DNA from 3 places in the Rummeliibacillus sp. GQ308 genome. Region 1 is predicted to be linked to each of the others. Evidence: riboswitches for the same ligand, from Rfam matches in the RefSeq annotation. Region 1 holds a riboswitch; each other region holds the start of a gene.

Region 1 (10,803 bases):
TTGTACTCCCGCAGGAGCAACATCCGTTGAAAGACTGGCGATTCAAGATGCGGTAAGACAATGCGGCGCTAAGGAAGTATTTTTAATTGAAGAATCTGTGGCAGCTGCTATAGGTGCTGATCTTCCTGTAAGCGATCCTATTGCGAGCGTTATTGTAGACATTGGTGGCGGTACAACAGAAGTCGGTATTATATCATTCGGCGGAATTGTAACCTCTAACACATTGAAACTTGGCGGCGACCATATGAATGAAGAAATTATTCAATATGCACGCAAGGAATTCAACGTCCTGATTGGTGAGCCTACTGCTGAAAAAGTAAAACAGGAAATTGGTTACGCGCTGATTGACCATCCTGTCGAAACAATGGAAATCAGAGGACGCGATATCGTTACTGGTTTACCTAAGATTATCTCTGTGAATTCGTATGATATACAAAATTGTTTAAAAGAGAACCTTTTAGCGATATTAGAATTAATTAGTAGGACCCTTGAATGCTGCCCTCCAGAACTATCGGGTGATATTGTAGATCAAGGTGTGATATTGACTGGCGGTGTATCACTGTTAAAAGGTATGACAGAATGGCTTTCAAATGAATTGGATGTACCTGTTCATCTTGCGCCAGAACCTCTTGAATCTGTTGCTGTCGGCACAGGTAGATCGATTGATACCATTCATTTCCTTAAGAAATAATTTACACAAAAACACATGGCGCGCTTTTTATCGAAGCTGCCATGTGTTTTCTTTTATTATTCGACTTATTCCCCGGGAAATAGCACGACATTTTCCTACAATCCCCTCAGTAATTTGCGGGCGTTATTCGACCATTTCCTCCACCGGGCCTTACCCTTTCAATAATCTTCCTCTAAATAAGAATATAAATAATGATCTTCCCATTTCCCATTAATATATAGAAGACTTCGGAGTAATCCTTCTCGGTTAAATTTTGCTTTTTCAAGTACACGGACTGAAGCTATATTTTTAGGAGAAACATAAGCTTCTAAACGATGCAGGCATAAATCATTAAAAGCAAATTTGACAACAAGTGAAAGAGCTTCCGTCACAATTCCTCTGCCAGTATGGGATTCATCCATTGAATAACCCACAAATGCGCTTGAAAATGGCATACGCTTTATCGAATACAAAGAGATATGCCCTACCATTTCCTTGGTTTGTATATCAAATATGCCAAAGCTATACTCACGGTTTAGACGCATTTGCTGAATTGATTCTTGTATTTTTTTTAATTGAACCTTTTCAGTATAATATTCGGGCGGATGCAGTGGTTCATGTACTGACCAATAACGCATATTGCGCGCAACCATATTCGTAAATGGCGTGACATCTGACTCCATTAATACCCGTAGAAAACATCGTTGCCCCTCTATAACAATCATGTTACTTCTCACCCTCTTTTAAAAATCTCTATTGTGTTAGAATCTTTTTCGCAACTTATAAGAGTTATGTACCCCATAATAAGAAATACTGTGCATTTTCACTAAATATGTATCCTTTCCTAAAATTTCCGAATGCTCTCTTTTTTATTTTACTGGAAATTTCACGAAAATGATATTTGTTGTTAAAGCAAAACGAATGTATACTTAAAGATAGTGGTTTTTTGTTATTATTACAGCTCACTTCTATCATTTGTAAAAATATTAGTTTTGGGCATATTGTTATTCTACAGTTTATGTTAAAGGGGGAGATTTTAATGGGCAGGCTACTCATCATTTCGCTTAGCTTTATCGCAATGACCGTTTTTAGCATTATGGCAAATTTGATGCCATTGAACGGTTATACAACAAGTGAAATCTCCAACCGCTATACCGTCCTTTTTAGCCCTGCTGGATATGTTTCTGTAATTAAAATCTTTATTTATATTATTTTAGGTTTGTGGGTTTACCTGCAATGGAAAAAACGGCAGGCACAGCAGAACATAACGGGAGTGCAAACAGCCTTATTTTCTTTCAGTGCTCTATTTAATATTTTATGGCTTTACTTGTGGCATTATGAATATTTCACATGGTCTATTATTGCCATATTGTTGATGGTTTTGTCGTTAATTGGGCTATATTTTACATATCCTAATTGGCAAAATACTTGGAGTGGGAGAATTCCTATTTCTTTATTCCTAGCTTGGGAAAGTATCATTGCATTTATGAATATTGCATTTCTATTTACACATAATCACTGGAATTTCTTAAGTTTAAGCGATCCTTTATGGACAGTTATCGCACTTACTGTTGGCACAGCAGCAGCACTCCATTTGCGATATCACCATGACGACTATGTTTTTCCTATCGTATATATTTGGACATTTATCGGTATAGCATTTAAGAACGGCTTTGATGAATTGCTCGTTTCGACTGCTGCTTTATTTTTAAGTGGCGTCCTGCTCGTTGGAATTTTACTAATTAAAAAAACAAAGCCCTCTGAATAATCAGATGGGCTTTGTTTTTTAATCTAACTTTGTTGTAATAATAGGCACGCCATTAGTGACAATAATAGTATGTTCAAGCTGAGCAACAAGAGATTTGTCTGGCGTTACAAATGTCCAGCCATCACCTGCTTCAACAATATGCTCCGCTTTTTGTGAGATAAATGGTTCTACAGCTAAAACCATACCTTCTTTCAACATAGTACGTTCCCAAGCATCAAAATAGTTAAGAACGTGTTGTGGTTCTTCATGAAGAGAGCGTCCAATACCATGTCCTGTCAGATTCATGATGACGTTTAAGCCGTGATCACGCGCCTCACGCTCTACTGCTTTGCCGATTTGGTTTAGTTTAGAACCTGCTTTAACTTTCGTCATAGCACGTTCGAATGCACTTGATGCTACATCACAGATTTTTTGGATATCTGCATTATCCACATCTCCTACGATAAACGAAATGCCGGTATCTGCATAATAACCATCCACATGTCCAGACACATCAATGTTAATCAAATCGCCTGCTTTTAATTTATAATTGTTCGGGATGCCGTGTGCTACTTGTTCATTGACGCTTAAGCATGTGTATCCTGGAAAATCATATTCTGCTTTAGGTCCAGAAACCGCACCTTTCTCGTCAAATAGCTTTCCAGCCAAATCATCCAATTCTTTAGTCGTTACGCCTGGCTTAGCCGCTTCTTTTAAAGCCTCACGAATTTCGGCCATAGCACGGCCAGCTTTCATCAAAGCATCTATTTCTTCTTGCGTTTTTGCAATCATGTAAAACGATCCCTTCTGATTAATCTCGCTATTTAACTATACCACAAAATTCTGTGATGAAGTGAAAACCGGCTCAGTGGAGGTTTCTCTATTCCCCCTCATAACCTGCTAACCAAACAGCTACTTAGAATTTGAAAATGCGAGGTAAATTAAGTGTACTTTTCTAAATTAACATATGCGTTTCTATAAAAATAAGTGCTTGCGCTTTAAGAAAAAACCGCCGTTCAAAATGTTCGGCTCATAGGAAACAACAAAAGCAGATGGGGCTATTTTTGTAATGCAATCTCGGAAATACCTTTCCTCTTTTCTCTTGGCAATCACTTTCAAACAGAGACGTTCCCCATCTTTACCATTACCAATCCATGCTGTGACGCCAAAGCCTTCATCCCTCAATTTGCTAACCAACCCCTGCTGTTCTCTGTCAACAATCACATCAAAGATCATATAACCTAGCGCTAGTTTGCTTTCAATGAGACCACCAGAATAAACGCCTAATCCCCATCCTACGCAATAAGCTAATATATTGAGCGGACGGTCTAAATTATCCAGCACAATCTTCAACCCCATCAAATAGATAAAGACCTCAGCTACAGACATCAGTGATGCTACAATTCGATATCCTTTTATCACAAGAATCATACGCAATGTTACCAGTGTCATATAAACAATATTGATAATAATAATTAGTAAAAGCATCTCCAACAGATTCACCCCGCAATCAATTATTAGTATGTAGATTTATTACAATCCATACCCAGTCATGAAACTAAAAAAACGAATTGAGTTCCGTTACGATTCGCTAGTATTAGCAAACTATATTAAAGAAGATCGGAATAAATACGATAAAATTGTTATAGAATTTTTAGGTAATCAAATCTTATAAACTTTTAGCTTCTGCCGAAGAAGATACCTTAAAACAAGAAGGGTGGAAATTATATGAAGAATAGACTTGATCCACTAGAAGCAGCCTTACAGTTTGTTGAAAAACATTTTCATAATTGTCAGGGAGCTATCTTAGCTGGGAGTGTTGTTCGAGGACAAGCAACTGAAACTTCTGATTTAGATATCATCATATTTGACAAAAGTTTTCCTTTTTCTTATCGTGAATCCCTTATTGTATTTGGATGGAATATTGAACTGTTTGTTCATAATTTGAAGTCTTATCGTTTCTTTTTTGTAAGTGATTGTAAAGAAGGAAGGCCTACAATGCCAAGAATGGTAAGTGAGGGCAAAATTTTAAAAGATACAGGAGTATTATCGGCTATTAGAAAGGAAGCCAAAGACTTAATAGAACAAGGGCCAGAAGATTGGACAAAAGAAACAATGGACATAAAGCGATATTTTGTTACGGATGTGTTAGATGATTTAATTGGTTGTCAAAATAGAGCTGAAGGCATTTTTATTGCGAGCACACTCAGCGAATTAGTTAGTGAATTCATCCTTCGAAGTAATGGCAAATGGATTGGTACATCAAAATGGGTTTATCGTTCATTAGTTCATCATGACAAGAAACTTGCAAACGAATTTGTTGAAGCATTCGACGCATATTATAAATCAAATGATATTTGTAAGATTGTATGCCTGACTGATCAAGTCCTTCAACCATTTGGTGGAAGATTATTTGAAGGCTTCTCTTTAGGAAAATAACCTAATAAATAAAAACGCTCAGAATGTATCTGAGCGTTTGTTCATTGTATTGCTAATACCAAGACGAATTCTTAATGTAATTAGCAGTCTTCCCTCATTAATTTTTCGGGTTAGCTATTCGTGGCGCAGACTTAAAGAGCAGCGCAACGACAATAATCGTTAAAATAATAGCAGGAATCATATAAGAGCCGTTGTACACAATAGAGTACCAATATACATTTTGCTTTCCTGCATATTCAGCAAAGAACACGATTCCCGCCAATGTATGTGCTGCATATTTTAATAATCCGCCAATAAATGTTCCAATTGTTATAGCAACGATCATTTTGCCAGTTTGGCCACGTCGGTTGGCAGCAATCATCATGCCTCGCATCACACCAGCTAAGCCTACAGCTGTAAATGCAAAGAAATAATCGATGAAGCCTTGCAAAGGCGTTAACACATAGGCGCCCCCTATTAACACTTGCAATCCGCCAATTAATAGCCCTGTAACGAGTCCAGCCATTGTCCCCCAACGAAATGCCATCAGTACAATCGGAACCATTACAAGGCTAATAGAACCGCCCTGTGGCCATAGACTAAAGGACAGCTTATCCAGTACAAATCCGATCGCTGCAAATATGGCGATTTCAATCATCATTAATAAACGTTTCTTATTCAATATACTTCCTCCCGTATTTCGATGCAGCCCACTCTTGCCTAAAGCGTATTCCCGTAAACAAGTATTCCAGAAGATTTCCACCCAAATAAAAAACGACATTAGGATAGCCCTAACATCGAAATAAGTCGGTCTCTATCCACATTCCTACGCAAGCATTAACTTACAGGTTCAAAGGGTTAGAATTTCGGATTCACTCTCAGCCGCCCATTTGCGGCTCCCCTCGTGGTCGATACATCAGTATTTAATTGAACACATTTATTGTACTTGATTTGATTTTAAATTGCCATGGTAATTTTCATCTTTCTGAATCTTTCAGTGAGCCCTGTGCGTATGTATAGATATATGGAGGTGTCAAAATTGGAATTGGAAAACAATAATAACCGTGTAATCTCTTCTTTGTGTTATTTTAGTATATTTTTTGCTGGATTTATCTTGCCCGTCATCGTGTATTTTGCTGTAAAGGAACAAGAAGTGAAAAGGCATGCTAAGCGCGCCTTACTCTCTCACCTTCTTCTTCTGGTCCCTACCATTATTGGCGTCATTATATTTATGGCCGTGGTGGCTGGAGCCGGTTTTTACAGTTATTCATTTGAAACAGGGAGCCCAGATGCATCGTCCAATGATGGTATGTGGATTATGGGAGCATGGCTTATCTTTATTGTTGTAGAAGCTATCCTTTCGCTAGGCGTGTTCATTTGGAATATTGTACAAGGAATTAAAGTACTCAAAGTTTAAAATACTGTTAATATGGCTATTAGTTAAATATACACAAGCTCATCAATGAATGGAGTGCTACTATATGCAATTACGAAAAGTAATAAAAACTGTAATCAAAATCGCACCAGTTGTTTATCCAATCATCTTAAAAGTGATTGATGCAAGACATGATAAAAAAGCAATGAAAAAATAATCACTAAAAACGCCGTATTCTCTGTGGAATACGGCGTTTTTTTATATGAACTTTAAGTTGAGATTAAAAGGTATAGCAACACATAAGCATGACTACTTAAAATGCCCAGCTGCCATTGCGGAAAATAGGCTCAACTGTACCGTCTGCTAGAACGCCGTCGATATCCATTTCTCCGCTACCAATCATGAAGTCTTCATGAGTAATTGATGTATTAATACCTTTTTCTTCGAGCTCCTCTTTTGTCAGGCTGCTTCCACCTTCATAGCATGTCGGATAAGCTTCGCCAATCGCCAGGTGGTTAGAGGCATTTTCATCGAAAAGCGTATTGTAGTAAAGAATATTTGATGCAGAGATAGGCGACTCATGTGGTACAAGAGCAACTTCGCCAAGGTACTTAGAACCTTCATCCGCTTTGACTAATTCTTGCAGCAAATCATGACCAACCTCTGCTTCAGCTTTTACAATCTTTCCACCTTCGAATGTCAGCTTAAATTGATCGATAACATTACCTTGGAAAACAAGCGGTTTTGTATTCGATACAAAGCCGTTCACCCCGTATTTTGATGGCATTGTGTACACTTCTTCTGTTGGCATATTTGCTACAAACGAAGAACCAGCAGGTGTATGGCTCGCACCTGTGCACCAAATATGCTTATCTGGCAATTCAATTGTTAAATCAGTGCCAGGCGCTTTATAATGCAGCTTTTGATAACGTTTTGCGTTTAAAAGATCTGCTCGCGCATCTAGGTTTTTCAAATGTTGTTCCCAGTTGTCTACAGCATTTCCTTCACCAATATGAACCGTTTTGAAGATCGCTTCCCATAATGCTGGGAGCTGCTCTTCTTCTTTTAAATCAGAAAATACTTTTGCAGCCCATTTCTTCGATGGTACAGCAATAATAGACCACGCAATCTTGTCGTTCATCACTGCATCGCGATAGTTTTCAAGCGCTTTGCCTGATGCTTTTTGCTGTGCGGATAGTTTTTCAACTGGCACTCCCGTAAGGTTATCCGGATCTTGTGCATCAATCCACAAAAGAGCACCCCCGCGCTCAATCAACTCATCTCGTTGTTCACTGATCCAGCGTGGAAATTTAGCAAATTCATCAGCTGGTGCATTGTCGTAAAAAGCGCGGTCAATCACATCATCTGAAAAATTAACCGTTACGCGTGCAGCCCCTGCTTCATACGCTTTTTTTGCCACTAATCTTGTAAATTCAACTGTCTCTGTAGTTGTATTGATTAACATGGTTTGACCTTTTTGGATATTTGCACCCACTCTTACTGCAAGCTCAGCAAATTGTTCTAGCTTCTCTTCAAACGTCATATTATTTCCCTCTTTTCTTTGCGTGATAAGGTTTCTTCCCATCGCCCTTGTTTTTTCTGTTTGCATTTGTACCATTCGTTGAATAGCGTTTATTCCCTTTGTTAGGTTTGGCTTCTGCCTTACCCTCTTTTAATTGGCCATTTGCCCAATTTTTCTCAACTGGCTCAATTTCTAATTCTCTCATGCGTTTTAGATATGCCTGTTCTTCATGATGTGCAAGTAATGTAAGTACTTCCCCGCTATTGCCAGCTCTTCCTGTTCTGCCTGAACGGTGGATATACTGCTCTTTTGTGAATGGCACGTTGACATGAATAACATGTGTTAGCCCCTCTATATCTAAGCCCCTTGCGGCAATATCTGTAGCGAGAAGGACGCGCGCGTCACCTTTGCGGAAACGTTCAATCGCTGATTTTCTTTCCTCTTTTTTCATCTCAGAATGCAAGGCTACAATCGGCGCATTGCGAAAACCTAGCTTTGATTCTTTCATCATCACTTGGTCTAAGTTATTGATAAAAGCTAGTCCACGCAGCCCTGAAAGGTTTGACAGTTTTCGCAATAGTTCTGTCTTATCTCGTTCCTCTATTTTTATGAAGGAATGTTCGACCTTACCGCTTGCTGGAACCTCTGTTGCTGCTATTTTAATGCGTACCGGATCATGAAGCATTCTATTCGCCACAAGCTCAATTTCTTCTGTTACCGTTGCAGACACCACAGCTACTTGTCTGCCATGAGCTGCTCCATCTATAAAGCCTTTTACGATAACACGATAATCCCGACTTAATAGTTGGTCCCCTTCATCTAAAACAATCATGTTAATTTCATGCAGTTTTAGTTTTTTACTTGTAATAAGTTCATTTAAACGTCCTGGCGTTCCTACAACTATCGTTGGCTTTTTCTTTAGCTTTTCAATTTGGCGTTGTGGATTTGCACCGCCAATCAAAGGGACTACAGTAATATTTGTGCCAGCAATCCATGTACGGATCACCTCTACGATTTGCATGCACAACTCTTGCGATGGAGCTACAATAAGGGCTTGAGTTGCCTTTTTAGCACCATCTACCTTTTGTAAAATCGGCAACAGATACGCTAACGTTTTACCTGTTCCTGTAGGAGACTCAGCTACTACATCTTTCCCCTCCAAAAATGCTTCTACCATCTGCTCTTGAATGGGCATTGTAGATGGAAACTTCCATTTTTGCTGTAAATCTTCATTTAATAAATCTAAAAATGCCATAATGCCTGCACCTTCTTTCTTTTTCTAATGTATGTAACGCCCGCCTCTTATGTAGACGGGCCCTTTATTCCTGAGAAAAGTTTTATACTAATCCGCTAACTCATAACCGCAGCTTTCGATTGCACGCTCTGCAAGCACGACAAGCGCATCGATATATCGATTATCAAGCGCTAAAGAACGGTTTACAACCGACAGCTCCGTACATCCTAGAATGATATAATCACAAGCTGCTTTCTTCATCTCATCCTCGATTGGCTGCCAAACTGATTTTGATATCATTTTGCCCGCTTTCACATGATCGTAGATAATAGACATCAAGCGCTTTTGCAATTTTTCATCTGGAACAACCGGCTCAAGACCTTCTTGGACTAAAGCTTCTTGATATAAGTTCGACGAAAGTGTTCCTGTTGTAGCAAGTATCCCCACACGTTTTGCTTGAAGCTGCTTTGCCTTTTTAGCTGTCTCCCGAATCATATGCAAAATCGGTACCTTTGTTTCCTTTTGCAATTCATCGTAAAAGTAGTGTGCTGTGTTGCAAGGAATAACAATTCGTTCCGCTCCAGCATTCACTAGTTTTTTTGCATCTTCCGCCATAAAAGGAAGCGGACTAGCCTGTGTCTGATCAAGGATAAATGCTGTCCGGTCTGGAATGCGCGTATCATTATCGATAATAAAGTGCATATGCTCTTGGTCGCTAAACGCCTTTGTTCTTCTTACAATGGTTTCTCCGAGTAGCATCGTTGCAAGCGGCCCAACCCCGCCAATAATCCCCAGTACTAACTTGTCCATTTCTTATGACAAACCTTTTTTGTTAAAGTATTTTTTGTACTTGCGATAATAATTCAGACTGTTCAACGTTAGTTTGATCCAGCGTTTCCAGTTCATGTCCTCTTTGTAGAACAGCGAGTTGGTTGATTTGCCCTCTTGGATTAGCTTACGCGCTTTTGCTTTAAGCTCTTTATTTTCTGCATATTTGAACAGTACGCCATTTGGAATAATGGTCCAAAGATGCTCATTTTGCGCATATGTGCACTCTTGTTCAAGATGCAGCATTCGGTCATCTGCTACATATTGCATTAAGTTGTAGCCAGCAGCAGTCACATAGTAGCTGCTTCGTCCGTTACGTAAATTGATTTCAAATAATTTATACTTGCCGTCACGTTCATCATACTTCATATCAAAGTTGGCGATACCAGTAAAGCCGATATCCTCTAAGAAATAACGCACTTGGTCAAGAAGCTCTTTATCATATGTCGAAATGATTGCTGCATAGCTTCCAATTCCTTCTGGTGTATGCTCTTCTAAAATTGGATTTCCTAAACACATTAATTTTACTTTGCCGTCTGTTGCAACATAAGCATTTAAAACACGCATATAGGAATCATCACCTGGAATGTATTCTTGGATGATTAAATGATCTTTATACGACGAACTGTATATCGCTTTTAAAATCGCATCTTTTTCCGCTTCATCCTGTGCTAAGAATACTTTCTTTTTGCCCGGGAATTCGCAAGCCCAATATGCGACTGAGTTTGATGCCTTGATAATAATGGGGTAGTTGAATTTCACTTCAAAGTTTTCATGCGTTTCATATGTGCATGTGTCTGTTTTCGGATAACTAAATTGATATTGATCGCATATTTTATAAAAGTTTTCTTTTAACAAAATACGGTCCATCAACGCTTCATCAATATATGGAACGGTAAAATGCTCCTCTAGGGCAGGTTTATTTTTAATAATAAGTTTGACATAGTCATCGCCGCATCCCATAAGAAGCAATTTTTGGTCTCTATATTCTTTTGCAATTTTCTTCATC
Region 2 (10,803 bases), 120 kb from region 1:
TCTAAAAAGACAAATGAATTGGTGGAGAAAATAGGCAGTTTAATAGAGATGAATTTTGCGGAAGAGGTAAACGCAATATTTATCGAAAGTAGTATAGGTGAACCTACTCTCTACTTCAGTTTATCTACTCGAGAAGATATGTTTGATGAGGTTTTTGAAGAAGAGGTAGATGAAGGTTTCGCGGGTTCTATCGATTTACTTGATGAATTTTTAGTAGATGAATGGTTGGAGGAAGAGTGGTCAGATACATTAGAAGATTTCTATGAAAAAGAGGGTGTGGAGGAAGCCTGTATTACAGAAATCGGTCGTTGGGTTTATCAATGCTTCAACCAAGCGAACGGTAAAGAAATTGGCATTCCTTCATATTTTGAAATCCATGATGCAGGAAATGCACTTGATTTGCTTACTGGTGAATGGGTTGATCCAGAAGATGTGGAGCTTTAATACCACATCAAGTCATAACAAAAGCATGCTGTTCTACTCAAAACAGCATGCTCCTCTATTTTCTCCGGTTCACCTTTTTATTCCTCACCATCTTGCTAGAGGGCTGCTTTCGAATCCATTTGATGAAACGTCTTATCGCTGGATCTGCACGTAATTCTGATAATGTGGATAATCGAGCTGCAATTTCGCTATTTGTATAAAGGGCATGTATTTGTTTGTGACATGGTATGCAGAGTTTGGCAGTATCACCAAAAGTACCGCCCATCTCTTTCGGAAGTAAATGATGGATGGTCACTTCCACTCCATCTCGCCCACATAGCTCACATATTGCCACCATTCTATCGCCCTTTTCTAAAGAATTTCCCTGTTACAGTTTTGATTAGTATAACTGTTGATTAGACATCTATACCCCACAAGCATACTCCTTAGCTATCCTAAATAACGATAATAAAATGATTTAGCTTCCTCAATATTCTTCGTGCCATGTATCAATGCCCGTCCGTCTTTAAATAGGACGAGACGAAAATCGCCCATTTTAAACGAAACAAGATATGGATTTCGTACGACTGAGTCCGCTTGCTTAGATAGTAGGTTTGCTACGTTTTCTAAGTCCACTGTGATTCTATGAGACGGTCGAATTTGAACCGTCTCGCGTCCACACAATACTGCTACTTTTGATTGACTTTGATGTTCTAGGTAAGGATAAGTTGGATGATCGCCACAGGATGGACAACTCTGTTTCTTTAACTGATCGACCTTGATAGAAGTATGTTGATTCTTCCATAAATCAAAGGATATAAGCTGATTCCTTAAAGAACAATCATCCTCAACTAAAATCTTTAGCGCTTCAGTGATTTGATAAGCCACTACCATTTGGACAGCGGGACTGATTATGCCTGCCGTATCACACGTTAATCCACCAATTGGCACTGTCTCCAGCAAACAATTTAAACAAGGCGTTTTCCCCGGGATAATGGAATAGCTTAATCCATAGCTTCCGGCACAAGCACCATAAATCCATGGAATGTTATATTTTTGTGCTACATCATTTAGAATCATGCGTGTGTCAAAATTATCTGTGGCATCCATTATGAGATCCACATCCCTTATAAGTTGCTCTGCTTCAGTCGCTGAAACATCTTGAACAAGACCATGGATTTCTACTTCACTATTTAACTGTGATAATCGTTTATGCGCTGCAATAGCTTTAGGTACGCGTTGCTTGGCATCTTCCTCATCGTATAATTGTTGCCTTTGAAGATTACTCCACTCTACGTAATCTCGATCAACTATAGTCAGCTTACCAACCCCCATACGTACGAGACTTTCTGCACTTCCCGTTCCGAGTGCCCCTGCACCAATTACAAGTACATGCTTTTGCCTAATTTTCTCTTGGCCTTCTTTACCGATAGGCACAAATAATTCTTGCCTTGAATAACGCTCACTCACCCGATGCTCATTCCTTCGGTTGGACTGCTAGCCGTTGCATAGTTTTTTTTCGCTATTCTACCTGCTTCATAGCCTAAGCGCCCTGCTTCGATGGCAAGCTTCATTGCTTCCGCCATTTTCACGGGATCACCAGCACCCGAAACAGCAGTATTTAAGAGGACTCCATCCGCTCCTGCTTCCATAGCAATAGCCGCATCAGATGGCGCACCAATACCTGCATCTACAATAACAGGGACAGTTGCTTGCTCAATAATAAAACTTAAATTAAGCGGGTTGATAATGCCTTGACCAGAACCTATTGGAGAAGCGCCAGGCATGATTGCATGGACGCCTAATTCTTGCAATCTTTTAGCTAGCAATACATCATCTGAGATATAAGGAAGGACAATAAATCCTTCTTTCAATAATTCTTCAGATGCCTTATATGTTTCGAACGGGTCAGGCAACAGGGTTTTTTGGCAACCGATGACTTCGACTTTAATCATGTCACATAAGCCAGATGCCTTTGCCAGCTTGGCGATGCGAACCGCTTCTGCAGCCGTAGTGGCCCCTGCTGTATTGGGTAATAGTTTATACTTCGCTAAATCTATTTTCTCCAGGAAATTCGGCTGGCTCGCCTCAAAAATATTCATTCTTCTAACGGCAAACGTAAGGATATCCGTTCCTGATACTTCCACGGCTTCTTTCTGAATATCAAAGTTTGGGTACTTTCCTGTTCCTAATAAAAGTCTTGATTGAAATTCATATGGCCCAATTTTCAACATTTCATCCACCTCCAACAAAGTGTACAATCTCTATTTTGTCGCCATCTGATACAGCTGTGTCGAAATAGCGACTTTTGTCTAAAATGTTATGATTTAATTCCATAATGAAAACCTTAGATTCTAATCCAAAGTGATGAATCACATCTGACACAACTCTTATTTGCTCGGGAACTTCTAGAGATTCACCATTTATTTGGAGTCTCATCCGCTCACTTCCTTTTACGTGTGCTAATCAATTTATTTTGATAAAGGACTTTCCGTTAACCTCAATTTTGCAGAATACTTTTTCGCTGCCTGTACTGGATTGTTTGCCAACATCACTCCTGACAAGACTGCAATCCCGCTTGCTCCTGCTTCCAACACTCGTTCTACATTCTCAAATTGAATTCCGCCAATCGCAATCACTGGAACTTTTACGTTCATAGTTAATTCCTTTAATTTTTCTAGGCCTCGTGGTTCTTTGTCCGGCTTGGATTGTGAAGGGAAGATATGGCCATATATCACATAATCTGCGCCACATTCACTCGCATATATCGCTTCTTCTACTGTGTGAACCGAACATCCTAGCCGTAATGCTGGAAAAACATCCTTCACAACCGCGATATCCAAACTATGATTAGCTAGTTGAACGCCCTTCACCTTTGTGACCGCTCCGACGTCCAGTCGATCGTTGATGATGATTTTATCCAAAGGCACACCTTCTGCCTTCAGTTGATTTACGATTTCCATTAGTTCTCTGGCAGTTCTCTGCTTTTCACGGATATGGAAAGCATCAATGAATGGATGAATATCTTTGGCGATCCGAATCATTTCAGGAATAGGCTGTCTGCCTGTCGAAACAATATGCAGCTCTCGATTCATTAGCCTCTCACCATCGAATCCTTATTCACGATTGGCCAATCTTCATGCTGATAAGCCATCTCCCAAAATGAATATTCGTATTGGCTGCTGATCATAAAATGCTCGAGCATTTGCAAGCGATCTGATTCTGTAACCCTCTCAGCAATCTCATCGATTCGCTCGATTTGCTCCACCACTTTTTCATGGAACCAATCGCCACCGTATGCAGCAATCCACTCTTGATAGATTGGTTGATTTGGCGTATTTCCCTTTAAACGCTGACCGATTTCATCATAAAGCCAATAGCATGGAAGAAGCGCTGCAATAATATCACCAATATGACCAGTAAATGCCGCTCGATATAGATGAGATGTGTACGCATAGGCAGTGGGAGCAGGCTTAAACTCAGCAATTTCAGCATCAGTAATTCCTAATTGCTTTGAAAAATTAGCATGCAGACTCAGTTCTGCTTCAGCTGTACCCTGTACATGAATAGCCATGCGAGCCGTTGTGTGCAAATCAGGTGCCTTTGCTCCCGCCAATGCCTGCACTCTGGCAAAATGAGAAAGATAATAAGAATCCTGCAACACGTAATAGCGGAAGCTTTCTAATGGCAAGCTTCCATCAGCTATCCCTGTCACAAAAGGATGCTGAAAACTTGCTTCCCAAATAGAATCTGCCTCTAGTCGTAACTGCTCTGAAAATTTCATCATAATCCCTCCAAAAATAGTGTTAGGAAAATGGAATAAAAAAACCCCACTTTCCTTTACGCAAAGAAAGTGGGTATTAGAAATTATATGTATCAAAAAATAAAATTTCTGCCGTGCCACTTCCCTACGTTGGTATAAACCAAATCAGGTTCCAAGAGTCTCAAAGTCACACTTTGATCTCAGCCATTCTAATGGCACCCCTAGTGGTAAATCATATGAAGTTTTAGTAACATTCGATATTATCTTAACATTATTGAATGGATTGTCAAGGACAGATATGGTGAAATTTAGTAACATCCCTTTCCTTAGGATTGATTGCTGTTGGGCACCTAATCACAGCACAACGTAATTTTCAATTTGAAAATCTTTATCTCTTTTTATAACCTTTTTGCGGGCGACCATATTTTACTTCATTTAGGACAGATAGGACTTAAATTGCTAACTTTCGGAAGTAAACTTGTGAAGAGCGGTTGTAAATCGGGTGGATGCGGTGGTAAATCTTCCAGGAACAGTTGTATCTCACCACCGAACGGTTGTAAATATAGGAATGCTACCGCCACTCTATTACTTACGATATGTAAACTTCCTTATATAATCCGAGCTTCTCCATAGTCCTTCTCTTTTCTAGTTAAAAATTTTATTATATTGTAGTCTCACAAGACACCCGTTATAACTAAAAAAGATTATCTCAATCACGGGCTGAGATAATCTTTTTCCTTTTTTAGGTTTGGCTATTGCTTTCTAATCAACATTCTTTACTTCAAAACCATCAATCAGCGCACGCACTTCATCCGTAGATTTCGTGTGCATCAATTGATTTCGCAATTCGCCAGCACCAGGAAATCCTTTGACATAGATCTTGAAGAAACGATGAAGTCCCGAAATGGAACGTGGCACTAGTTCTTGATATTGATCGTGCAAATCTAGCTGATATCTTAAAAGATCTAGAAGCTCCTGGCTGCTATGCTCTCTTGGTTCTTTTTCAAACGCAAACGGATTTTTAAAGATACCGCGACCAATCATGATGCCGTCTATTCCATATTGTTCAGCAAGCTCAAGACCTTTTTGTCGGTCAGGAATGTCTCCATTGATGGTAAGCATTGTGTCAGGTGCAATACGGTCACGTAATTCCTTGATTGCCGGAATCATCTCCCAATGGGCATCTACTTTACTCATTTCTTTTCTTGTTCGCAAATGAATCGAAAGGTTGGCAATATCCTGCTTCAATATATGCGCTAGCCAGTCCTCCCACTCATTTAGATCTGAGTAGCCTAGCCTTGTTTTAACACTAACAGGCAGTCCTCCTGCTTTTGCTGCTTGGATGATTTCTGCAGCTGCATCTGGTCGAAGAATAAGACCGCTACCCTTTCCTCTAGACGCTACGTTTGGAACAGGGCAGCCCATATTAATATCGATGCCTTTGTACCCCATCTCCGCCATTCCGATACTCATTTCACGGAAATACTCGGGCTTGTCTCCCCAGATATGTGCCACCATTGGCTGTTCGTCTTCCGTAAAAGTCAAACGTCCACGCACACTGTTCTTTCCTTCTGGGTGGCAATAACTATCCGTGTTTGTAAACTCGGTGAAAAATACATCCGGACGTCCTGCTTTGCTCACGACATGGCGAAATACAACATCAGTCACATCCTCCATGGGAGCCAGCACAAAGAATGGTCGTGGCAAGTCACGCCAAAAGTTTTCTTTCATATTCATACAAATCCTTTCATCTATATCCTGTACATCCTATTTACATTGTTTATGAATTTAACACATTCTATTTCTAGAGTATAACCTAGCTTTTCTATTTTATCTTTAATCCATTTTTTCTTAAACTCTTTTTTAAAAGAAACCACCAAATACAAACATTTTGTTTTCCTCAAAACTTTTCATAGTGCTGGTAAGTCATATTAATAAAGGTAAATGCATAATAGCGCAAAAATCAGGTTCAATCCATCATACAAAACACACTAAGAAAGAGAGGTTGCTCGAAAGATGAAACGACAAGGAAAAAAGAGAGCGAAAGGGAAAGTCAGCATAGGCTTAGGAGTTATACTCGCAGCAATCCTGCTGGGCGTTTATTTGATTGGCCCTATTGGATCCTCAGCAGATAATGATAATCCTGCGGTTAAAAAAAAGCAGGCCGCAACCCCACAAGAAAAGAAAAGCCAGAAATCGCCGACTGCCTCTTCAAATGTAACCGGACAAGCCGGAAAGAAGAATTCGGATAAAAACCGGAAAATAACGCAAAAAGAAAGGAAAAAGGAAACCGCACATGAGGAAGTTGTACATAAAAAAGCAATCAATCATCTAAAAAAAGAACACAGGAGGAAAACCGTTTATCTGACTTTTGATGACGGCCCTACTCTTGAATCCGGCCATTTGCTTGATATACTTGACCGCTATCATGCTAAAGCAACTTTCTTCATGATTGGCTCTAATATTAAGGCCCATCCTAAAGTAATTAAAAGAATGGTGAATGAAGGGTTTGGGGTCGGGTTGCACAGTATGTCACACGATGCCAATAAACTATACAGCGCAGCAGCCAGTGCACCGCTAAACGAAATGTTGAAAGCTCAAGAAATCCTACAAAATGTTGCGGCAGTACATTCTCAACTCATCCGTTTGCCATATGGAAGCATCCCATATCTAACAATCGATATGCGACTTTTATTAGGGGAACAACACTTTAAAATTTGGGACTGGACTGTGGATTCGGATGATTGGTCATTGAAAGACCAGCGCTATGTCCAAAAAACAATCCGCGATATCCAATCATGGGACAAATTGGGCCAGGCCCCAATTGTTCTGATGCATGATAAACCAGAGACCATCCGCCATTTGCCAAAACTATTAACCTATCTGAATAACAATGGCTATCACACAAAAACCCTAGCCAACAACATGGCGCCATATACCTTTCAATGCAGTAATCGTTGCAGCTTATTTAAATAATCCAGTAGAATAGTGAATAAAGTAGACGTCCATCATATTGGGCGTCTACTTTATTCGTTAAAAATTAGCAGGATTATAAAGCTATTTCATTTTAGAACCTTATTGATTGAATTTTTACAAAACTAGTATAAAAGTAAAAATAGATTTGTTACTATTAAAACAAACCATTTTAACAGTTAAAGGAGATGTGTGTTTTGAAAAGAATCCTAGCTATAAGTGATATTCATGGGGATTTAGAAAAATTCGAGCGACTCTTAGAGCTTGTGCAATATGACAAAAACCTAGATCAATTGCTGTTATTAGGTGATTATGTAGATCGAGGCCCTCATTCGAGAGCCGTTTTGGATAAAGTGATTCAGTTGAAAAGTGAGGGAGCTATTGCTTTAATTGGCAATCATGAAATGATGATGATGGATGCTTTTGATGGTAATCCGATGCATTTGAAAAGATGGCTTTATAACGGTGGCATAAAAACCCTTCAAAACTATGGATATACCATTGAAAAAGACGATGCAGAGTATTGGTATACAACTACTGAAATGCCTGAGCCTATTAAATTAAACGATGACATCCGCCCACACATTGAAATATTAAAAGAATTTCAATACTACTATGAAACAGACACCCATATTTTTGTTCATGCAGGCGTTCACCCTGAAACACCAATAGAGTCAACAGAGCCTTATACATTAGTGTGGATTCGCGAAGAATTCCACAAAGGATATAATGGCGATAAAACTGTTGTATTTGGACATACACCAACCAATTATTTGCACGAAAGCAACGATGTTTATTTTGGAGATAATCGCATTATTGGCATTGATGGTGGCTGTGCATATGGTGGAAGGTTGAATTGTTTAGACGTTTTAAATTCGAAAGTTTACTACGTTGATTAATCTTATTATAAATGGAAAAAATGGATAATTAAAAATAGAAACGGTGGAATCAGTAGTGATGGCAACAGATTTAACGTATTAAATTTCTTAATGCCCAAAATGCTTAAACCAGAAGCCAATATCAAGAAACCACCTACAATTGTTACTTCATTTAGAAGACTATTATTAATGGTGCTCTCCATTAACAACGCGATTAAATAAATAGATCCTTGCCATAGAAATAAAACAATCCCAGCAAAAGCGATCCCTATTCCGAATGTAGAGGCTAAAACAATCGACGTGATTCCATCCAGCATTCCATTCGCAAGCAGGTATGTATAATTGCCCTTTAATGCAGCCTCTATAGGGCCGATAATAGACAATGTACCAATACAAAATAATAAGATGGCAGTTGATAACCCTTCAGCTAAATTACCCTTAGAATATTTATTTACTAAAGCATTGAATTTCCCTTCCAAATCAAGTCTTTGGCCGAGCAATCCCCCAATCGCTAAACTAACAATAAAAAGCACTGGGTATTGGCTGGAAGGCAAATGTTGCACGATAGCATTGATGCCTAATCCCATGGCAACTAACCCCATGGCCTGCATCAGAATCGTATGATATTCATCCTTGATTCCCTTCTTAAAGACACTTCCCACAATGCTTCCAATGATTATCATGAGTGTATTAAAGATTGTACCGTACATATTCCTTCTCCTTATCTCTATGTTCTTACTAAAAATATAAACCCTCCTGTAAGGGAAGGGTCAATACTTTATTGGAATTTGAATTTCTGTCAGGTAGTCCTCTTTACTTCCCGAAATAAAATGGTCAATGATAGTTCTTTCTATTGCATCCCCTATAATATGAAAACGCTGGGCTTGTATGTAATTCAACAGGATTTTGTAATAACGGGGAGAATCGCTGTGATTCCCCCTGTAATAGATGCATGCATACTGTCCTTCAGGGATAGTGGTCTCTAATGAATTTTGCTTATCTTCTTCCCGGAGAATAAATATGGAGTTATATACATCGAATTTGTTATTTTTAATATGTTCGAGACTCACTGTGAGCCCTACACCACCAATAAATATAGAAGAATTCATATTGGCTATGTTCTCTAATTGGCGTAAGGATACTTCTAATTCTGGCTCCGACTGAATCTTCTCCATTAACCTTACGACTTTTCTCTCTTTTATATGCTTTATCGAGACAACTTCCAATTCCCTTATTTCTCTTGCAGAATAGATCTCTTTTATTCGTGTTTCAAATCTACGGTTTATCCGTTCTAACTCTTTTATTTTCATTTCCGTTAGTTGTTTCTGTTTCTGCAGCAATTCCAGGAATCCATCAATATCCCGATGCTCCAAATGTTTACTGATTTCTTTTAAGGAAAAACCTAACTGCTTTAAATAATGGATGGTGTTGAGTTGCTCAAATTGTTCGGTTGAATAATATCTATACCCGTTGTGCGAATCAGTTTGAATCGGCTTCAACAACCCAATATCATCATAGTATCTCAAGGTTTTGATGGTCGTATTATGAAGCTTCGCCATTTCACCTATTGAGAATTTATTCTTCATCTCCATCCCCCTTTAGCCATGTACATTTTCCTTAAGGATGAATGCAGTTCCTTCACACTCTGTAGGAACTGCATTATTAGTTTAGTTTGTCGCTTGAAAAGAGTAATTTGATTACTTCACTTGCTCCTCTATCACCCGTTCTACACCATATAGAATGAGCTTTAAGCCAAAATCAAAGGCCTCATCTGTCCCCATCAGCTCAAACAAGCCATTCGTGAACATTCTCCGAAACAGTCCTGCATCGCTATCGCTCATTGAATTAAGAAGATTAATCATCTGCTCTCCCGGAAGCTCACTCTGTTCCTTCAGCATAACGGAAATATTGCGCTCATGTTGATAATCATCTAGCACGAAGTAGAAAACAAAGTTTACAAGCGTAGTCACTACCTGCATTTTTTGCTCTTGCTTAAGCGGAGTAGATTCCACGCAAAGTAGCATACGGTTCGTAAATCGAATGATGTCTGGCTCGTGAGGCAGTGTCATCATCATGAGCTGCGTAGAACAAGGATATCGGCTCAGCACACTTCGCACAGTTACCGCAAGCTCTGTTAGCTGCTCCTTCCAATCCCCTTCTGAATGGAACTCTTCTAAAATGATTTTGGATATCTGATTCGCTAAACGCTGGTAGAGATTCTGTTTGCTCTTGAAATACCAGTATAGAGAAGGCGCCTGTATTCCTAAGCGATCGGCCAATCGTCTCATGCTGAATTTTTCAATGCCGTTTTCCCCTAGAAGCTCCCATGAAGTTTCTAAAATTTTATCTTCTGAAATTTGAGGCTGCTGTTTTTTCATCATCATCCACCCTTTTATCTAACAGTGTAAGTTTTTTCTTTACAGATTATTAAACCCATGATAACATCTAACACTGTAAGGCTCAACCTTACACCGTTAGATTAAGATATCAAAATACTTACAGAAAGCAGTGATCCACTATGGATAAAGATAATATCTATTATTTTGAAGAATCACCAGTCGCAAAAGCTGTAGCTCATTTTGCAGTGCCGATGATGCTTGGCACTTCGATGAGTGTGATCTATTCCATCTTAAATGCCTACTTCCTAGGTACACTTCACGATACGACCATGTTGACGGCACTCGCATTAACTTTGCCATTATTTGCATTCATTATGGCGCTAGGCAACTTAATTGGCATGGGTAGCGGCACATTCATCTCCCGCTT
Region 3 (10,803 bases), on a different contig from region 1:
CTGAGCGAATGAAATCGACGAACAGTACGATTAGTAGTGTGATTGATCGGTTAGTAGATAAGGAGCTTGTAGAACGGAAAACATCCGAGAACGACCGCCGGGCTATAACCATTTGCCTTACTATAAAGGGTGAGGAGAAATTGAGAGAATTTCAGGAGAGTAAATCGGAGACGGTTCAAAAGCTCCAAAGAATTAACGATTTGCCTGCGGAGGATATAAAACGTTTGTTAGAAATTCACCAAAAGATATTAAGTATTTTAAAGGATTAATGAAGGAGGAAGTTTTTTTATGAAGGCCAAACGCATGATTTTATTAAATGTGATTTTGCTTATAGTCTTAGTTGGAGGTGGGTTTGTAGGCTATTATTATTTCAATCAATCTATGAACTATATCTCTACAGATAATGCACAAATCGCAGGTCAACAAGTAAATATCGGAGCACCAGGCAATGGCAAATTGGTAAGATGGGATGGCAAGGTTGGAGATACATTTAGCAAAAACGATACAATCGGTACAGTTGATATGCAAGGTGCTGACGGGAAATCTGTTAACATGCCAATCAAAGCTCCACAAGATGGCACAGTCGTGCAAAGCAATGCTGTAGAAAATGCAATGGTTGCTGCTGGCACACCTCTTGCTATCAGCTATGATTTAGATCATTTATGGGTTACTGCAAACATTGAAGAAACAGATCTAGATAATATTAAAAAAGGTCAAGACGTAGACATTACAGTCGACGCATTCCCTAACACAACATTAAGCGGTAAAGTACAAAAAATTGGTTTAGCAACAGCCGGCACATTCTCATTGCTGCCTTCAAACAATTCATCAGGCAATTACACAAAAGAAACACAAGTAATTCCTGTGAAAATCTCAATCGATAGTTACGGAGTAAAATTAGTTCCTGGAATGAATGTAACCGTGCGAATTCATAAGTAGGTGATAGCATGTCAATTTATATCATTGGTTATATTCTCATATCCGTCATTCTGCTGATTGTTGTGAACTTTATGGTAAGAAGACAAAAGAATAGTAACACAAAAGATGAAAAAGTGACGCAAGGAACAATGGCTAACAAGAATCAAAAGATGGATTCTAAAAAGCCAGTAGAAGTAGAAGAGTTTAACAATGCTGCTCCTCAGCCAGTACAGGAGGAAGAGCATGCAGAAGAAATACAAGAACCTAAAAAAGAAGAGGCTACGGAGGAAGTGCCGCCTGTAAAAGAAGAGGCTAAAACTCCGCCTGCTAAAGTCATAGACAATAAGGGTAAATTACTCGTTACGATGATGATTGGTGCATTCGTTGCTATATTGAACCAAACATTATTAAATGTAGCCATCCCGCACATTATGAATGATTTAAGTGTATCTGCAAGTACTGTGCAATGGTTATCAACAGGCTACATGCTGACGAATGGGGTTTTCATTCCGATTACTGCGTTCCTTATCACAAGGCTGGGGACCAGAAAACTATTTATATCGGCCATTACGTCATTTACAATCGGCTCGATTATTTGCTCGCTTTCCACAACATTTTCACTATTAATGCTCGGAAGGGTTGTGCAAGCGGCGGGTGCCGGCGTTATCATGCCTTTGCTTATGACCGTATTCCTTACCATCTTCCCGCCTGAAAAACGCGGAGCGGCGATGGGACTATTCGGTGTTGCAATTTTATTCGCACCGGCAATTGGGCCAACATTATCCGGTTGGTTAATTGGCCATTATTCTTGGCGCGTACTATTTGATATCGTTATTCCAGTCGGTATAGTTGCAATTCTAATGGCACTTAAATGGATGGTTGATGTTGTAGAAATCACCAAACCAAAATTTGATACATTCGGTTTTATCTTTTCAACAATCGGTTTTGGCTTCCTGCTTTATGGCTTTAGTGAAGCAGGTAACAATGGCTGGGACAGTAAAGTTGTATTGATTTCATTAGCCATTGGTATCATCGGCTTAATTGCCTTTGCTTGGCGTGAATTAACAGTAGAACAGCCAATGCTGGATTTAAGAGTATTTAAATATGATATTTTCACGCTAACAACAATTATTAGTATGATTATAAATATGGCAATGTTCGCAGCCATGCTCTTGCTACCTATTTACTTGCAAAACATCCGCGGTTTCTCAGCGCTGGATTCTGGCTTGCTCATGCTGCCAGGCGCGATTGTCATGGCGATTATGCTACCAATCTCAGGGAAACTATTCGATAAAATGGGAGCAAGATGGTTGGCAGTCATTGGATTGGTTATAACAGTAGTCACTACTTATCAATTCTCTAAACTATCAATGACTACTTCCTATAGCTATATCATGCTACTTTATGTAATGCGTATGTTTGGTATGTCGTTCTTGTCCATGACCGTATCAACAGAAGGGATGAACCAGCTACCTCAACATTTGGTGGGTCACGGGACATCTGCTTCCAATACAGCTAGAACCGTTGCGGGAAGTATCGGTACCGCCTTTTTAGTCACAGTCATGACAACGAGAAGTAATTTCCATACAGCAAATTACGGAAATGTCATTTCAAGCGACAATCCATATTTAACAAATCAGTTGCACAGTTTAGGTAGTACATTCTCAGCGATGGCTGGACTTCCTGCACAAGGAGGCCAAGTGTTGGCGACTAGTTCAATTTACGGGCAAGCTGTCAAACACGCGACAGTCAGTGGAATCAACGATGCCTTTATTGTTGCGACAGGCATTGCGGCTGTGGCATTAGTTTTAGCTTTCTTTATTAAAAGAGCTAAACCAAATACAAAAGATTAATCTGTTTAATAGGCTGGATCCTTATTGGATTCAGCCTATTTTTTTGAGAAATTGAGTATAATAGAATGCGAAAAATGATTATGTACCAATGAGGATGAGAATTTATAAGTGAGTGGAAGAAAAGAGAGAAAGCATCGGAACAGAGTAAGGAATTGGAAGCTTGCTCTTTTTCTAGTGATAGAAGCAGGATGGATTATATTGTTTTAATGGTTTGATGCATGGCGGCAAAAGGGTTGGTTATATGTTGCTTCATATACAGCCTTATTTGCAGTAGGATGTTTTTATATAAATGAGAAGTTGAGCCCCTTAAAGGACGAACGAAAAGAAGAGAAATTCAGCAAAAAATATCCTTTTATTAAAGATCTAGGGGAAGAGCAGACTTTCACTATTTATATGAAAAATGGCAAAGTTATAGAGAATGCTAGTCTTATGGTCCACATAAGCATGGAAATCATCGTTGCGACAAATTTAACGTTTGATGAGCTTGAATCAGAGGTGCATACAATAAAGCTAAAACACATAGAGTCTGTCAGTTTCTAATATATAGCCTTTTAAAAAAGAACCCTAATCATCAATTAGGGTTCTTAAAGTTTTACCTTCACCTCTGTACCATCTTTTGCTTTCACATCTACTAGTTGAATACCCTTATAATTCTTCAGTTCTTTAAGGATTGGCTTCAATGTTTTTTTGTCGAGATGAGGAAAGGTGAAGTCTATTTCTTTTCGTTCAAAATGATTTTTTGTCCATTTATTTAGATTTTTATGGAAAAGATTAGATGAAACAACGGTAATAGCAATATTTAATAATACATAAGGAACTGGAATGATAAATCGGAAGCCTTTTGTTTTTATTTTTACGTATATCATAAGAAATCACTAATCAATGATGACCGAAACGGTATCACCGTTTGCTGATTTGATATCAACAATTTGGCCATCTAGTTCATTTTCGATTGCTTCAATAATCAGGTTTATGTCTATATCCTTCATGTATTTCTCTGATTGAGGAATACTTGCTGCGATGCTATATCCAGCCATCAATACAACTTTTACAAGCTTAATCGGCACATTGACTGTTACATTATCACTTTCAGTTGATACCACACGAACCTTTAACGTTTTATCTAAATAGGTTGTTGGTTTTTCAGTAAGCTGATTATTTGGTTCTTCTTTCTCTTTTAAGATGTGAATCAATTCGGCTCCTTTATCAGCATCAATCTTTCCTTCTTGAATCATCGTGATAACTCTAGCAATTTCTTCTTTCATGTGGAGCGCTCCTCTCTACTCTTTTAAAAGCTTAATGGCTTCTTCTGGTGTAATTTCACCGTTTTCTAACATGGTAACAACTTTCTTTTCGTCTACTTCATTTTTCTTCTTCTGTTCATATCCAAGGGATGAGATGATGTCTGATAGCTTGCCTCGAACTGTCGGATACGAAATGCCCAGTTCTTTTTCAACTTCTTTAATATTTCCTCGGCATGTCAAAAAAACTTCTACAAATTCTAGCTGCTCTTTAGACAACGATGCCAGCTTTGATAATTCAAACTCATTTTCAATCGTAGTTTGGCAGTGTGAGCAATGTAGCTTCGTGATTTTCATTGTATTATTGCAAACAGGGCAATTTGTGATTACTTTATAGGCCATAATAAAATTCCTTTCTTTGATTGATTTGATTATATAACAAGGATTAGAATTTTTAAAGTTATAATTTTAATTTTTATTAATAAAAATATAACTAATATTAATTTTAATATTAATAAAATTAATATGTGGTTTTATAATTTGTAATTGAACTTAAATGATGGAATTGGAGCCAAAAATGAAATAAAGCGAAAGCAGTTGCTTTCGCTTTTAGTATTTATTTTAGAAGACTTTTAGCTATTTTGCGATTTTCTCTATCTTTAGATTCTTTAGCCACTCGTTTGATGTGGGAAAGAATTGTTGGAGTATTCCAGTAATCTGTATCCCATTCACAAAAGGCGTTTAAAGCCAATGTATTCAAATCTTCTATTATTTAATTGCATACATTTTTCTATAAAAGAAAGACCTATTCCTTCATAATCACTTATATAAGAAATCGCTATATCAATGCATTCTTCTTGTTCAGGCGTCATGTGTTGTAAATCAATTGCTTCCTGAATAAATTGGATAAGCTTTTCTACTACCTGCCGATTATGAGATTGCATGATGTATATGTAGAGCGATATATCATAGTTCCCATGCATGATCTTCTCCAAAAAAATATGAGATAAATCAAATTGTATTGCCTGTGCAACGCGTATAGGAATATAAAGGTCAGGCTCTACATCTAAAGACTGTACTATAAGTGGTTTCCATTTAGAATTTTCAAGGATGGATTTAATCTCATTTTCAAGTGAAAGTTTTTCTGCCAGTGTTCCGTTATATTCCACGTAATCCCCCTCTACCTCACCCGTGATAAAGCATTGGATGACGGCAACGGGGTACAGTTTTTTAAGGGTAGTGGCATGTTTTTTTGCGTGCTGAATATAAGAATTTAGGACTTCTCTTGCATGTGGGTATTCGTCAATTGTATAGGATGGCCCTTCTTCTATAAGACCTTCTATTATTTGGCCTGCTCCGTTGTACAAGGATTCAGATATCGTAGGCTGTGCCAATGCCACGTCTAGCTCGCCTTTCATAGCGCAGTTATAGGCTAGATAGTGATTCATAATTGAATTTTCACAGCCATTTGTTAAAAGCCATGCTTTTATTTCGGCTGTTATAGGCTCCAAACGCTCTACGCAAGCGATTTTGCCCCAACCATTTACTTCTTTTGCTAGCAAATATAAATTTTTATGTGGATTCTTTGTACCCTGCAAAAAAGCATCTGCTACATATAATGTAAACTCTTCATGCAATCCTATTGTGTGTAAAAGTGTTAAATCCTCTTCACAATTTGAAAAACCAAGAATCATAATACCAAATTGCATGGCATACCGATGTGACGAGTGGTGAATAAACCAAAGTGCTTCATTGTGCAATACTTCTCGATCTATCCCTTCTTCTTGTTTTAACAACTCCCGAAAGATTCCAACATATTCAGCAAATTCCTTATCTCTTACTTTTTCATAAATAGCTCTGCGGGTTTTATGGTTAGGTATATTTAATTGTTTTAACAGTAATTTCAATAATGATTTTGCGTCAGAGGAAAAGCCGTATGTATCATCTATCAGCTGGTCGGCTGCGCCAGGAGCAAAACGAATATCATCGTCTTCTAGAAAATAATAAGATTCATCCGGCAATGTTTCATTCACAACTTTACCGTTTACTTTCACCTGATTAATGATAAAGGGGAGGATAGCTTGTCGATATTCTGATGGATTGAAGTCTAATACTTCTTTTTCTTTAAAAATAGTTGTGCCATCGACTTTTATAGTACAAACATAGGAAGTAAAGCCTCCTATGTCCGCGTCAATGATATAAGTTTCACCATCTATTTCAACTTTTTCTTTTAGTTTCTTGAATGTATAGAAGTGGGAAACAAAGCTTGGATATTGAACTTGTTTCACTAATGTTTGATCTACAAATAATTGTTTTGCATGAATATCCATAACGACTTTAATTATATGTCCCTTATAGTTTGTTTCCCATTCATAATGAATGTCCTCTTTAAATTCTTCTTTAAAATTCTGCCACTCTAAACGCATGAATCGCTTAAATTTTGACATGGGTCACCTCTTTAGCTCTCTTAATATACTGTCTATCATATAATAAAAGCTTATTGGTTTGTTAAATGCATTTACCAAAAAGGTAAAATTATGCTATATTGGTTGGATTCCTTATGACATAATGATGTATATAGGAAGTAGGGACATCATCCGAAAATGAGAAGCAGAAGGGGGAGAAAGTGTGGTTACAATTGATTATTCATCCATTGCTATTATACCTGTCATAACTCTACTTTTAGCATGGTGTATCTGTGGTTACCTATTCTACCGTAACTATAAAAAACATGGAGGCGGCATTAAAATTTGGAAGGCTGTACTCGTGTTATTCGTAGGTCTTTTTTCTTTTTCTATTAACTTGAACATCTGGAGCACAGCGCTAAAAATATCCATTTTACCTTTAGGGGTATGGATTTTATACTTTATATTAAAAGGCAGAAATCGATGGAAATCATATCGCTCTTTTGCTTGGCTGGGGTTTAGCTTCAATTTCATTTTTATAGTAGCTTCACTTGTAGCAATACCCTTTCAACAATGGATTTTTCCAGACAAAAAACCAGCAACATACCTAGCGAATTTAGAAAATGCAAAATTAATCACTATTCATCCTTCAGCAAAAAAGAAGATAGTGTTAGATAGAAAGAAGCTAGCAGGGAAATTCACACATATGAAACAGCGGGAAATCTATAGCGATAAGTGGTTTTCAAGCCTATATGAGATAAGTGCCTCAGAAGCTAACAAAAAAGAAGAACATTTTCCTTATCAGCTTGTAGGAGTAAAGCCGAAATGGGGAAGTGGACTTCCATCACCAACACTGTACATAGAAAAAGACGGAAAAGGCATTTTAATAACTACACCTCAGCAACAGCTTTATTACCGTTTAAATGATCCCGTGCTAAAGGAGGAGCAATAATATGAAGAAAAGAAAAGGAATGTTTGCTCTTTTAGTAGTGATTATTGGTATTATAGGTCTATTCTATTATTATTCTTATTCAAAACCAACTCCTTTTCCAACAGAGGAAGCGCTGAAAAAGGATATAAATGAGACCTTTCCAGGGGCTAGCGTAAAAACAATACAAGATATAATCCACGTTGATGAACGCCATAAAGTGGTTCCTTTTATTTCTTTGAATAAAGACTATGGACTTAGCTATTGGATTTGGAAGAAGAATAAATGGCGAGTCGCTGAAGTGGATAATCGAGAAGAACCGATGATATGGAAGATAGAAGATGGAAAACGTCCAAAGTATGTATATGTGTGGAATATTTTTCATAAAAACAAGGTGGATTCATTTACATTTTATCTACTGAGGCAACGGGATTATATCACCTACGATAGGCAAAGTCTTTATATTCCACCAGTTCAAATGACAGAGAAAGTGCTATTGAATCATAAGACATATGGGGTTTTTTCTATTCCAGAAGATTGGGCTACGATTAAAGATTATGCTAGACCTGTTCAAACGGATTGGCTCTTCTCAAATGAGGAGGAAGGAGATTCGTTTAATTTTGGATGGAGACCGAATGTCAAGCCTGGTGTAAAAGAGCCGATTGAATTTACTAATAATGGAGAAAGCTTTTCAAACGGGGATATCATTTTACGCTTTCCGGAACGTTTCGAAAAGGGAAGTCGGGATCTTTATGAATGAGTATCGATAATCTAGGAGGTGTTTTTATGAAAATGATAAAAAATTTAAACTCAAAAGATGAAATTATGGATGCCTTTCCGGTCATGAGCCAACTCAGAACACATTTAGATATAAACACATATGTAGAATTAGTGATGGAAGCGATGGAAAAGGAACAGTATAAGCTCTATGCACTCGTTGACTCTGATGAAATAGTTGCGGTGGTCGGATTCCAGCCAATGATTACACTTTATTATGGAAGATATATATGGGTATGTGATTTAGTGACAGATACATCTAAGCGCTCGTTCGGTTATGGAGAAGAGTTGCTTGAATTTGTAGAAGCATGGGCGAAAGAATATAAGTATGAGTGTGTGGCCTTATCTTCTGGATTGCAACGTACGAAGGCACACCGTTTTTATGAAGAAAAGATGGGGTACGACAAGGTAAGTTATGTGTTTAAGAAAGAATTCTAATATGTTGTAAAAAGCTATGCTTGTTTTATCCTTGAATGGCATCCAGTTGAATGGTACGATGAATATAACTTAAATATTTGCAGGGGGACACGAAAGTGTTGAGAAGGTTTAAGCCTGACCCTTAGAACCTGACAGTTAATACTGGCGTAGGGAGCAAAGTACATATGATCGTTTTGTACAGCAGCTCTCCGTTTATGGGAGAGTTTTTTTGTACCCAACCAAATATTTTAGTGCGGGGGGACACGAAAGTGTTGAGAAGGTTAAAACCTGACCCTTAGAACCTGACAGTTAATACTGACGTAGGGAGCAGATGAAGGTATGAAATCTCTATGTCTACTCATAGGGATTTTTTGCGTCTACGTCCACTTTAAAGGAGGACGAACAGTGAGATTTGATGAAGTTGTTAGAGAAGAAGCAGATGCATATTGGGATGATAGCATGGTACACCCATTCGTGAAAGGGTTAGTACATGGCACACTGCCAATGGAGAACTTTAAATTTTATATGATGCAGGATGCCATTTATTTAAAGCATTACTCAAAAATATTGGCAATAGCAGCATCCAAATCAGAGACGAACCAGGAAATGGCCTATTATCTTGAATCAGCTAGAAGTATAAATGAAGCAGAACTTGAGCTCCACCGGATTGTTTTCAAAGAACTTCATATTGGAGAACAAGAACAAGCGGAGCTTATTCCTGCGCCAGCCAACAATAATTATATTAACCATATGTATAACGCCGTTCTAAACGAAAGCCTGCCAGTTGCATTTGCCGCGTTGCTGCCATGTCCTTGGTTATACCAAAGTATTGGTGAAGCGTATAAAGATGAAAAACCGACACAGAAGTTATACAGAGATTGGATTGAATTGTATAGCGGTAAAGAGTTTAAAGATCAACTGGACATCCAAAAGCAGATGCTCAATAAGTATGCGAAAGAACACCCAGCTGACCATCAAAAGATGAAAGCATTTTTCCAAATGAGTGCCTATTACGAATGCAAGTTTTGGGATATGGCCTGGTCTTTAGAAAATTGGAAGGAGCTTTCACCTTATGAGCTTGCTTAAAATAAATCAGAAAAATCCTTTAATCCACTGTATAACAAATTATGTAGTAGCAAATTTTACAGCAAACGGACTGCTCGCGATTGGGGCATCGCCAGTTATGGCAGATGAAATCGCAGAGGTAGGAGATATGGTTTCTGTTGCAAGTGGTTTACTTGTTAATATTGGTACCATTAATGGCCGAACAAAAGAAGCAATGATTGTAGCTGGACGCAAAGCGAATGAAGTGGGAATTCCTGTCGTTCTAGATCCGGTAGGCGTAGGCGCCACTGCCTTTCGTCGCGAGACGGTGAAGAATCTATTGAGAGAAATTAAATTTGATCTTATTCGCTGCAATACTGGAGAACTTGCAGCAATCGCAGGTGTCAATTGGGACTCAAAGGGAGTAGACAGCGGCGTAGGAGAGATGGATACCGAGCAGACAGCAAAAGCTATAGCGAAACAGTACAACTGTTTTGTTATTGTCACCGGCGAGGTGGACATTGCAACAAACGGCGAAAGTATTGATTATATAGCAGGCGGTCATGAGCTCATGACGAAGATTACGGGTACGGGGTGTTTGCTTAGCGCTATTTGTACAGCAGCCTTAGCAGTAGAAAGAAATAACCTTTCTATCTTAACCGACGTTTTGAAAGACTATAAAAAGGTTGCCGAGATGGCATGCCAGAAGGAATGGTTAGGTGCTGTTCAACAAGAAGTACTTAATCAATTGCAACAGGTTTCAGGGGGGCGAGCATAATGAATATTGCCATGACTATTGCCGGTTCTGACAGCGGTGGAGGAGCAGGTATTCAAGCAGATCTAAAGACTTTCCAGGAGCTTGGCGTTTTTGGCACATCAGCTATTACGGCATTGACTGCACAAAATACGCTAGGTGTTGAAGGTATATACCCAGCCCAACCAGAATTTGTTCAGCAGCAAATCGAATTAGTGATGAGGGATATGCCGATAAAAGCGGTGAAAACGGGCATGTTGTTTTCTGCCGAGATTATTGAAGCTGTAGCACATAGTTTGCGAGATAAAGAGACACAATTGTTAGTAGACCCAGTGATGATTGCGAAAGGTGGAGCATCTTTGCTACAACATGAGGCAGTGACTGCGCTGAAAAAATTCCTATTGCCGCGTGCAACTATTCTTACGCCAAACATACCAGAAGCAGAGGTAATAAGCGGAATCGAAAT

What was found. Region 1 has a riboswitch for thiamine pyrophosphate ahead of thiT (energy-coupled thiamine transporter ThiT). Riboswitches for the same ligand answer to the same signal wherever they lie in the genome.
Region 2: another riboswitch for thiamine pyrophosphate. It lies ahead of tenA (thiaminase II); the one in region 1 lies ahead of thiT (energy-coupled thiamine transporter ThiT).
Region 3: another riboswitch for thiamine pyrophosphate. It lies ahead of tenA (thiaminase II); the one in region 1 lies ahead of thiT (energy-coupled thiamine transporter ThiT).

Annotation. Positions count from the first base shown of each region.
Region 1 covers NZ_JCAXDQ010000003.1:38,834-49,636, forward strand. Annotated here, with positions in the region: gene mreBH (rod-share determining protein MreBH) at 1-691, shown strand, start outside; gene AC6CHJ_RS12560 (GNAT family N-acetyltransferase) at 850-1,395, opposite strand; gene AC6CHJ_RS12565 (TspO-related membrane protein) at 1,710-2,438, shown strand; gene map (type I methionyl aminopeptidase) at 2,457-3,209, opposite strand; gene AC6CHJ_RS12575 (DUF2179 domain-containing protein) at 3,393-3,905, opposite strand; gene AC6CHJ_RS12580 (nucleotidyltransferase domain-containing protein) at 4,146-4,856, shown strand; gene thiT (energy-coupled thiamine transporter ThiT) at 4,954-5,517, opposite strand; TPP riboswitch at 5,642-5,748, opposite strand; gene AC6CHJ_RS12590 (magnetosome magnetite crystal formation protein family) at 5,875-6,252, shown strand; gene yxzF (small protein YxzF) at 6,317-6,427, shown strand; gene AC6CHJ_RS12600 (aminopeptidase) at 6,524-7,753, opposite strand; gene AC6CHJ_RS12605 (DEAD/DEAH box helicase) at 7,755-8,987, opposite strand; gene cuyB (cysteate racemase) at 9,075-9,776, opposite strand; gene AC6CHJ_RS12615 (carboxylate--amine ligase) at 9,780-10,803, opposite strand, start outside.
Region 2 covers NZ_JCAXDQ010000003.1:163,512-174,314, forward strand. Annotated here, with positions in the region: gene AC6CHJ_RS13130 (hypothetical protein) at 1-444, shown strand, start outside; gene hlpB (HNH nuclease-like protein HlpB) at 500-781, opposite strand; gene AC6CHJ_RS13140 (thiazole biosynthesis adenylyltransferase ThiF) at 874-1,893, opposite strand; gene AC6CHJ_RS13145 (thiazole synthase) at 1,890-2,657, opposite strand; gene thiS (sulfur carrier protein ThiS) at 2,659-2,862, opposite strand; gene tenI (thiazole tautomerase TenI) at 2,895-3,518, opposite strand; gene tenA (thiaminase II) at 3,518-4,207, opposite strand; TPP riboswitch at 4,312-4,419, opposite strand; gene AC6CHJ_RS13165 (tRNA dihydrouridine synthase) at 4,949-5,917, opposite strand; gene AC6CHJ_RS13170 (polysaccharide deacetylase family protein) at 6,203-7,162, shown strand; gene AC6CHJ_RS13175 (metallophosphoesterase family protein) at 7,357-8,058, shown strand; gene AC6CHJ_RS13180 (DUF554 domain-containing protein) at 8,064-8,747, opposite strand; gene AC6CHJ_RS13185 (MerR family transcriptional regulator) at 8,808-9,623, opposite strand; gene AC6CHJ_RS13190 (TetR/AcrR family transcriptional regulator) at 9,735-10,415, opposite strand; gene AC6CHJ_RS13195 (MATE family efflux transporter) at 10,556-10,803, shown strand, end outside.
Region 3 covers NZ_JCAXDQ010000005.1:121,296-132,098, reverse strand. Annotated here, with positions in the region: gene AC6CHJ_RS15185 (MarR family winged helix-turn-helix transcriptional regulator) at 1-269, shown strand, start outside; gene AC6CHJ_RS15180 (beta-barrel domain-containing protein) at 289-939, shown strand; gene AC6CHJ_RS15175 (DHA2 family efflux MFS transporter permease subunit) at 948-2,771, shown strand; gene AC6CHJ_RS15170 (hypothetical protein) at 3,356-3,637, opposite strand; gene AC6CHJ_RS15165 (SHOCT-like domain-containing protein) at 3,647-4,036, opposite strand; gene AC6CHJ_RS15160 (DUF2089 domain-containing protein) at 4,052-4,414, opposite strand; gene AC6CHJ_RS15155 (hypothetical protein) at 4,741-6,459, opposite strand; gene AC6CHJ_RS15150 (hypothetical protein) at 6,641-7,369, shown strand; gene AC6CHJ_RS15145 (hypothetical protein) at 7,371-8,105, shown strand; gene AC6CHJ_RS15140 (GNAT family N-acetyltransferase) at 8,132-8,560, shown strand; TPP riboswitch at 8,632-8,730, shown strand; TPP riboswitch at 8,785-8,883, shown strand; gene tenA (thiaminase II) at 8,945-9,625, shown strand; gene thiM (hydroxyethylthiazole kinase) at 9,612-10,361, shown strand; gene thiD (bifunctional hydroxymethylpyrimidine kinase/phosphomethylpyrimidine kinase) at 10,361-10,803, shown strand, end outside.